3 regions of the Paenibacillus sp. FW104-T2 genome follow, and region 2 is predicted to be linked to each of the others. Evidence: riboswitches for the same ligand, from Rfam matches in the RefSeq annotation. Region 2 holds a riboswitch; each other region holds the start of a gene.
What was found. A riboswitch is a leader RNA that binds a small molecule or an ion and turns the genes downstream of it on or off. The one in region 2 is predicted to bind cobalamin.

Region 1 (3,020 bases), on a different contig from region 2:
GTCAGGATAGATCGCTTTGGCAACAGCTTTCAAACCTTCCGTTACACGTGGGCCCGGACGGCTCAGCAAATTGGCATCCAGGCCAATGACTGCATCGTCTTTCACCGCCGTGATTTGATCCCAGCCGCTGCGCTCTTTGATGATCTGATCCAATGTTTTGGAGTTCTCATCAATAACATCATTGGCGTACAGAATGACATCCGGATTGGAAGCGATAATGTTCTCTTCGTTAATTTCATTCCAGCCCACGAGGTCAGAAGCAACATTGATCCCACCGGCTACCGTGATCAGTTCATCCATGAATTCGCCTTTACCCACAGTCCAGCCCGGGGAGAATTCAACATATACCTTTTTCTGATCTTCCGACTTCACAGCCTTGACCGCTTCGGTTACGTCCGCTACGTCCTGTTTCATCTTCGTGATGAGCTCCTGTGCCTGCTCCTGATGATCCGTGATTTTGCCGAACGTTTCGATGTTGTTCATGACATCGTCTATCGATTTTGGATCCGTTTTGAAAATGGTGATACCCAGTTCGCGCAGCTTGGTCACAGCTTCTTCGCTCATGGAGATCCCTGTAAATACGATGTCTGCTTCAGCTGCAATGATTGATTCTTCATTGGGCTTCGACACACCGCCCATTTTCGGTTTGGTCGTTGCAGCTTCCGGATAATCGTCATAGTCGGATACCCCTACGATCTGCTCGTCCAATCCAAGGGCGAACAATGACTCGGTTTCTGCCGGAGACACGGATACGATTTTGGCAGGCGCTTTCTCAAACGTGAAGGATTCACCTGTCGCATCAGTTACCGTAAGTGGATATTGTGTTTTGAGATCCGTCTGCTCCTGGCCTTGAGATTGCTCCTGTGCCGGCTGCTGCGTAGACGTACCTGTTCCCTCGCTCGTTGTTGCGTTTCCACATCCGGCCAAAGCCAGTGTAAGCATCGCTGCTGTCAGCAGGGACGCCATGCCTTTCCAATTCTTGATGTTCATTCTGTTCATTCTCCCCTTCTCTATTTGTACTATTTCTTGCAACATGCTCAAACTCCTACTCCCCATACTTTGGTGTTCCTATATAAGGTTTGAACTGCAGCGTTTACACGTTAACGGAGAGTGCAGAACCGATCTGAAGAAACGAAGTGTTCGCATTTATCACCGGATTTCCCCTTTTGATAAGGGGATCAAAGAAATCTGGGGATAACAGCGATCGGAAGATGGTACTGCAATCGTAGTGGTCTAGTGTAAAGCTTACAGGTTCATCCTATATGAACAAAAAAATCCCCGATCCTTAGGTCAGGATCAGGGATGACGTCTCGCATATGGCGATCTGCACATCTACAGCGTACCCGCTGTTCATGCACATAGAATTGCCCGAAACGCTGTCCTTTCCTCGAAGGAACACCGGTTTGTACGTCCAGGGCAGGTAACCTGACTTACAGGACTGCTCGTCCTGATTTACAGTGGCGGGACCGTGCCGGATTCACACCGGCTTCCCTATTTCACCCATTGTGCCGTTCATCGTTTGCATTAACTCGATGAGCTCTTCTTGCTCGCACAAGGGACCCGTGGTCGCTGATATTGTAACCATTCAAGTGAGCATGTCCCATCCATCAGCGCTTAAGCGCATAACGAGATATGTATTCATGCTGAAGTCACACTTCTGTTGTGATTATAGGTTATATTGCACATCCTTACAACCCGATTCACGGAAAAGACACCCTGCTTGAAACCCAGCTATTTCCGCTTTTTTCAAGCCGAACCTTACTTGCCTGCCCCGGAATGACCTGTGTATCCCAGAATCCCAGTTCCGGTATGAGACGTGACATGGCATACCGAATGACACCGCCATGGGTAACTACAGCAATCGCAGGAACATGATTTTCTTCGGAATGTTCCTCTGACGAACCGGACACAAGGCACTCCTTCACGAAGGAGTCGATCCTCGCAGCAAATGCCTGCCAAGGCTCGCCGCCCGGTGGGGTTACATCCTGCGGTGCATCAATCCAATTCCGATAGAGCGGATTGTCCTTGAGCTCATTGTAAGTCATCCCTTCCCATTGCCCAAAATCAATCTCACGCAAACGCGGATCATACTGTACTTGTCCTGCTTGTACCGGAGCAATTCGTTCCACGGTCTGCCGGCAGCGCAGCAGATCACTGCAATACAGTGCATCCCATGTGATCCCGCGAATGGACTGGCGAAGCGGCGCCAGTTCCCGCTCTGCATCCGGCAGGAGACCGATATCGGTATGTCCGAGGTATCTCTTTTCCACATTCCAGGAAGTTGTCCCATGACGGATAAACATGATCTCCCGCATTTCAGTTCCACGCTTCCCGGATTCTACTTCCATAACAGTGCACCTCCTGCTGTCCAGATGCCGAACGTTACCAACCAGCATAACAGCACAAAAGCTCCCGCCGACCAGAACATCAAACGCGTGGTCCGCACGATATCCTCTGCTTCCATCAGCCGTGTCTGATCACCCATATAAGCTCGAAAAGAAGCCACGCCGTGGTAGACGTTATGCCCGCCAAGCCTGATACCCAGCGCTCCCGCAACGGCAGACTCCGGGAATCCGCTGTTCGGGCTTGGGTGCAATCCGGCATCCCGACGAACCATGCGTGCAGCGCCTTTTGCATTTAATCTCATGAACCATGCACCTGTAATGAGCAGCAAGGCGGTAAGCCGCGCCGGAATCCAGTTCGCCCAATCATCCAGACGAGCAGAGGCCCAGCCAAGATGCAAATACTTTTCATTTTTATAACCAACCATGGAATCCAGCGTATTGACGGCCCTATAGGCCATCGCAAGCGGGGCACCGCCAATCAGGGCATAGAACAGCGGGGAAACGATGGCATCCACGATGTTTTCGGCTACAGTCTCCACGGTTCCCCTCACCACATCCGGTTCATCCAGATGCGCTGTATCCCGCCCCACGATCATACCAAGGGAACGTCTTGCCGCTGGCCAATCCCTTTCTCTCAGATGACGATACACTTCCATGCCTGCATCCTTCAGTCCT
Region 2 (3,020 bases):
AATGGCGTTATTAGTTGAGAAAATGGGTGGTATTCCACTCGTGCGGCCAGCACAGGGAACGGTATTCCTGGATGATCGGAATATACGCAATGGTCTCGTCTCCTTGATCTCTGATCCGCCCGACTGGGCGGTATTAACTACAGGGATGGGACTTGATGCCATATTTGAAATGGCAGAGGATATGGACATAGCTGGTCAACTGCTGGATGTCTTGTCGGAAGCTTCCATTGCAGCAAGAGGATACAAAACGGTGAACTCACTTCGCAAGCGTAAGCTTGCACCGCTGGTCCGGGATGATGACGGCAGTACGGACGGGCTGATCCGAGAATTCGCGCCACATGATCTTGCCGGCAAAAAAGTCATGCTCCAGCTTCATGGAGAAACTGCGCCGAAGCTGGTCAACTGGCTGGAAGAACAGGGTGCTGAAGTAAGACAGGTTCTGCCTTATCGTCATGTACCACCGGAAGAGGCCGAACTGGAACAGCTTTTGAATGAAATCGTGCAGCATGAAGTTGATGCTGTAGCATTCACCAGCGGCCCCCAAGTACGGTTTCTGGCAGCATACGCAGCTTCCCAAGGTAAGCTGGAACAGATGCAGCAGGCTTTCCGGGACGGTGTGATTCCTGCATCTGTAGGTAAAGTGACTGCAAACGCCATGCGTGAAGAGGGGATTGAAGCACGAGTTGTTCCGGAGGAAGAAAAGATGGGAGCACTCATCGTTGAGCTGGGACGATATATTGCTGCAGCACACGCAGATCAATCCTGATAAGCAGATCAGGATGCAGGTCTGTTAATGGATCCGGTAAGATCGTTATGAGGGTTTCGCAGATGGATACATCATTCAAGTTCTGATCTGTTCTGGATCAGAACTTTTTTCTGTTTTGTCTGAAAATAGAATCGTGGACAAACATCATAAGCATGGACATTTTTTCCTGAGCGATGTTATGATGAAAGCAATATCATTCATGAAAACAAGCAAGGTGCTCTTGCGTCGAGCAAGAGGTAACAGGGAATCGGGTGCAAATCCCGAGCGGTCCCGCCACTGTAATGGGGAAGCCCTTTTCATCCAAGTCACTCGTACATCCGGGGAAGACAGAAAAGGAAGCTGATGATCCAGAGCCAGGAGACCTACCTTGCATGTGTCACCGAACCCTTCGCGGAAAGGAGTGGTGTACGAAGAATCAGGAAACGGGCGAACAACCGGTTCGCCTGGCAGGCCCTTTGCGGCCATGCAGCCACAGGTCTATCCTCAATAGGGCCGTGGACTGTCTTCTTGAGTGTACGTACATGCGTATCCCATCCGTTATAAGGATGGGATTTTTTTATTTTTTACAGTCCATCCGGAACTGGATTTAATCGAACATGCCGCGAAGAAGAAGGTCGGTCAAGCCGTCCTTTTTCACTGTTTTGGAATAGCCCGGATAAGAAGGTTGAGCTGCACAGAGCAACTCCATAATCAACAGCTCAAATACAGACCCGGCTGAAGAAGCGATGATATAGATGTGATTGACGTGCTAAGGGTGAACAGGGAGATGGAGGAGGAGAAGCAATGCAGAGTCAAGGAAAGCTGCTGATTATCGGATTTGGCCCAGGAGCGATGGAGCATATCACCACACGGGCATTGGAGGCACTACGGGAGAGTGAGGTCATCATTGGTTATAACACTTACGTTGATCTGATTCGTCCACTCCTGGACGGACAGGAGATTGTACGGACAGGCATGACCGAAGAGGTAAGCCGGGCACAGGAAGCGGTCAGACAGGCCGAGATGGGCAAAATCGTTGCAGTAATCTCCAGTGGCGATGCAGGTGTATATGGCATGGCCGGACTGGTGTATGAGGTGCTGATGGAGCAAGGCTGGAAGCCGGGAACCGGCGTTGGCGTTGAGGTTATCCCGGGTATATCTGCCATTCAATCCTGTGCTTCCTTGCTGGGTGCACCCGTGATGCATGATGCATGTACGATCAGTCTGAGTGACCACCTTACGCCATGGGAGACGATTATTCGACGAGTTGAAGCAGCAGCATCAGCTGATTTTGTCATTGCTCTGTACAACCCTCGCAGTGGACGCCGGACACGCCAGATCGTGGAGACGCAGGAGATGCTGCTGCGTTACCGTAGTCCCCAGACACCGGTGGGGCTTGTAAAAAGTGCCTACCGTGAACGTCAGGATGTCGTGATGACCACGCTGGAAGACATGTTGAATCATGATATTGGCATGCTGACGACTGTGATCATTGGTAACTCCTCGACCATGATGTACGAAGGACTCATGGTTACACCGCGCGGATATCAGCGGAAATATACGCTGAATACCGCGGAACAGCCGCTCAGACCGCATGAGCGGCTTCGCACGGAAGCTGAGCCTTGGTCGCTCGGCGCGATGGAGGCCCGTTCTGCCGCTTCCAATGGTGCAGCAGGCACGGTCCGCGATGCGCAGACCACGCAGCCAGCTGCGGAACCAGCCCTGCACGGCGCCAGCACCAGTACGGGCATGGGACCGCAAGGGCAGCAGGGCGCTGGCATGCCTGCTGCTCAGCCAGCGGGCGGCAGCACCGCAGTGCTTGCAGCCGAGCGGCCTGCGGCAGTGGAAGGCGCACCGCGTGCTGCCCTAGCGGTGCCACATGCTGGTGCGGCCGAACTGGCTGCCGAAGCGCTGACACGGCTTGCGGCAGGCGGCAAGCTTGCTGGCGAAGCGGCCAGCCGCTGGCTGGATGCAGCCGGGTCAGGCGTGCCAGCCGGAACGCAGGCTGCAGGGGCAGCTGCTGTGCGGACAGCGCCCGAGCCGGGACGCAAGGCACCGCTGTTCGAGATTGGCGTGTCGCCTGGCGTCGGCAACAAGAAGTTTACTGCAGCCCAAATGGCACTGCTGGCGCAATGCGCGAGTGAAGAAGGCGAGCTGGAATACACGCCGGAGCATCAGATTATTTTGCGGGTACCGACCTTTGAGCCGGATCAGCTGGTAGAGGAGCTGCGTGCAGCGAATTTTATCGTGGTGCCCATCGGTGACGTTATCAAGG
Region 3 (3,020 bases), on a different contig from region 2:
CGGCATCAATATCAAACAAGGCCAATTCAAAATCCTGCAGTGCTTCAGTCATCATGACGTCACCTAATACATTTTTGACAAAAACGGTGCTGCCTGCACCGAGAAACGTAATTTTGTTCATCTCAAGTCCAGCCTCCTTGAATAATGGTGTACCCCAACTATAGGCCGATCCGGCTTATATAACTATGGCTCAACCTCACCCATATATGGCATAATCCCATTTTTGGTCCCGCTTTCAGCTGATATTTAACCAATATACCTGTTATAATCTAAAGTAAGATCAATGTTGATGCGGAAGAAGGGAAGGGGTGGGAAGGTGAGTCCAATCGAGATGAACGTGGTGCCCATGGACTGGACACAGATGGAGCTGGTGCTGCTATTTTTCGGCTGGGAGGATTGTGATCCGTCTCATTATTGGGGTCCGGGTGTACGAGATTCCTATGTGGTTCATTACATTCATGAGGGACGGGGAACCGTTCGTATGGAAGACAGGGAGTACCATCTGACGCAGGGTCAGGGCTTTGCCATTCTGCCGGGTACGATCATTCATTATGAGGCCGATGCGAATGATCCTTGGACATACTCCTGGTTCGGATTTAAGGGCGTACATGCCAAGACATTCATGCAGCGGGCAAACCTGAGTCCAGCATCCCCTGTATTTAAAGCTAGCGATCCAGAGGTAATGGATGGTTTATATGAAAACATGGTTCAGGCCACATCGCGCAATGGTGGAGATGTATTCAGCCAGAGCCTGCTGTACCGATTAATGGCTGAACTGATCTCCTCCTCCCCTGATGAGGACAAGCCGCAGAGGCCTCTTTCCACCAAGGATGAATACATCAGGCAAGCCGTTCAGTTTATGGAGAACAGGTACAGCCAGAAGACGTCCATCCTTGATATTGCACAGTCCGTCCGTCTGGATCGTACGTATCTGTCCGGTCTGTTTAAGGAGAAGTACGGGAAGTCGCTGCAGGCCTTTTTTCTTGAATACCGGATGAATCGCGCAGCAGAGCTGCTGCAGAGTTCAACGCTTTCGGTCAGTGAGGTTGCCCACTCCGTGGGGTATACGGATCCGTTGTTATTTTCCAAGATGTTTAAGCGCGTGACAGGAGTCTCCCCGAAAGGTTCGAGAGAGCGGGAATAGGCTGACGAGCTGTTTCAAATTTGAATAAATGCTTTGATCATTATCTGTGAGCCAGCTATACTGGTACAGAATGCATTTCAATTGAATATGTGGAACTGGGTGCTATACCTTCGGGTAGAAGCTTAATAGGGAAGACCGGTGTGATGCCGGCGCGGTCCCGCCACTGTAACAGAGGAGTTATGCAGCGTTATGCCACTGGTTTAGACCGGGAAGGTGCTGCAATGACGAGGATTCTGGAGCCAGGAGACCTGCCTAGTTTAACAACACAGTAGTACCTACGGGAGATAGGAAGGTGTTTAGAGAGCATGATTTTTTCTGAAAATCTGTTTATTTAAGACGTCCTTATCCGGTACTAGCGGAGAGAGACGTCTTTTTTGATATGCATGGACAAGTCACGTGCGGGGTTGGAGATTGGGGAGAGGATGTCAGACATGTGAGTAGATATATTGTGAAAAGATTCATTCAACTGGCAGCCGTGTTATTCGGCATTTCGTTTCTGACGTTTCTGCTGACCTATCTGTCTCCGGGGGACCCGGCAAGGCTTATGCTCATGTCTACAGGGGTCACACCGTCGGACGAATTGGTACAGCAGGTGCGTGTCCAGCTGGGACTGGATCAGCCATTTTGGATACGCTACGGAACCTGGCTGGGACAGGTGCTTACCGGAGATTTCGGAACGTCCTATAAATACGACAGGCCTGTGCTCGACATTCTGCTGTCCAGGCTTCCAGCTACGCTTCGGCTAACAGGAAGTGCCCTGCTGCTGGTCGTTCTGATTGCGTTTCCACTGGGTATTTTGTCTGCTGTCTACAGAAACAACGTTCTGGATTACGTCATTCGCCTGTTTTCGTTTGCAGGGCTGTCCATGCCCAGCTTCTGGCTCGGGATGCTGCTTATGTTGGTATTTGGAGTTCAACTCAAGCTGCTGCCTGTCATGGGAAGTTCGGGCTGGAACAGCCTGATATTGCCGGCATGCACACTGGCGTTACCTCTGATTGCCCAATATATCAGGCAGATCCGTACGGTGATTCTGGAAGAGATGTCCCAGAACTATGTAATGGGGGCCAGAGCCAGAGGCGTGAAGGAGAGAGTTATTATGATGCAGCATATTTTACCCAATATATTATTGCCCATCGTTACGCTCATGGGTATGTCTACAGGCGCCCTGCTCGGCGGGGCAGCCATTGTGGAAAGTTTGTTCGTATGGCCCGGTGTAGGGCAGATGGCGGTGGATGCCATCTTTACAAGGGACTATCCCCTGATTCAGGGCTATGTCATCTGGATGGCAACCATCTATGTATTGCTGAATCTGATTGTTGATCTCTGGACACATCTGCATGACCCGCGGATTCGACTGGACGTGGATGTGTAAATGAGAGAATTTAAGCTTATTCTGACACAGCATCGCTGGTTCACGTTTCTATGTTCATTGACACTCCTCTGGGTCATTCTCGCCATGATTGCGCCGCTGCTAGCACCGCATGATCCACTGGCAACGAATTTTGCCAAGGTACTGCAGCCAGCCAGTTCGGAATATCCGCTTGGAACCGATCAGCTTGGACGCTGCGTGTTATCCCGTATCCTTTACGGGGCCAGGACGTCGCTTCTGCTTACATTTATAATGATCGGAATTGTGTTTGTGCTTGGTGTAGCCATTGGTGTTATCGCGGGTTTTGCCCGTGGTCTGACGGATACAGTACTGATGCGGTTATCCGATACACTGATGGCCTTTCCAGGATTAATCTTCGCTATCGCAGTAGTGGGGATGCTGGGGCCAGGCCTATTTAATACGGTAATTGCCCTGGCGGTTGTTTGGTGGGCGAAGTATGCACGACTGGCAAGAAGTCTGGTGATCTCGCTTCAGCAAAAGGAGTAT

Region 1: another riboswitch for cobalamin. It lies ahead of AC3WQ3_RS05695 (ABC transporter substrate-binding protein); the one in region 2 lies ahead of cobJ (precorrin-3B C(17)-methyltransferase).
Region 3: another riboswitch for cobalamin. It lies ahead of nikB (nickel ABC transporter permease); the one in region 2 lies ahead of cobJ (precorrin-3B C(17)-methyltransferase).

Annotation. Positions count from the first base shown of each region.
Region 1 is NZ_JBYTCE010000003.1:206,731-209,750, reverse strand. It holds gene AC3WQ3_RS05695 (ABC transporter substrate-binding protein) at 1-990, opposite strand, end outside; cobalamin riboswitch at 1,400-1,528, opposite strand; gene AC3WQ3_RS05690 (histidine phosphatase family protein) at 1,701-2,348, opposite strand; gene cbiB (adenosylcobinamide-phosphate synthase CbiB) at 2,339-3,020, opposite strand, start outside.
Region 2 is NZ_JBYTCE010000001.1:444,436-447,455, forward strand. It holds gene AC3WQ3_RS01990 (uroporphyrinogen-III synthase) at 1-766, shown strand, start outside; cobalamin riboswitch at 962-1,150, shown strand; gene cobJ (precorrin-3B C(17)-methyltransferase) at 1,550-3,020, shown strand, end outside.
Region 3 is NZ_JBYTCE010000019.1:110,752-113,771, forward strand. It holds gene AC3WQ3_RS21675 (alpha-glucosidase/alpha-galactosidase) at 1-121, opposite strand, end outside; gene AC3WQ3_RS21680 (AraC family transcriptional regulator) at 332-1,144, shown strand; cobalamin riboswitch at 1,225-1,414, shown strand; gene nikB (nickel ABC transporter permease) at 1,593-2,516, shown strand; gene nikC (nickel transporter permease) at 2,517-3,020, shown strand, end outside.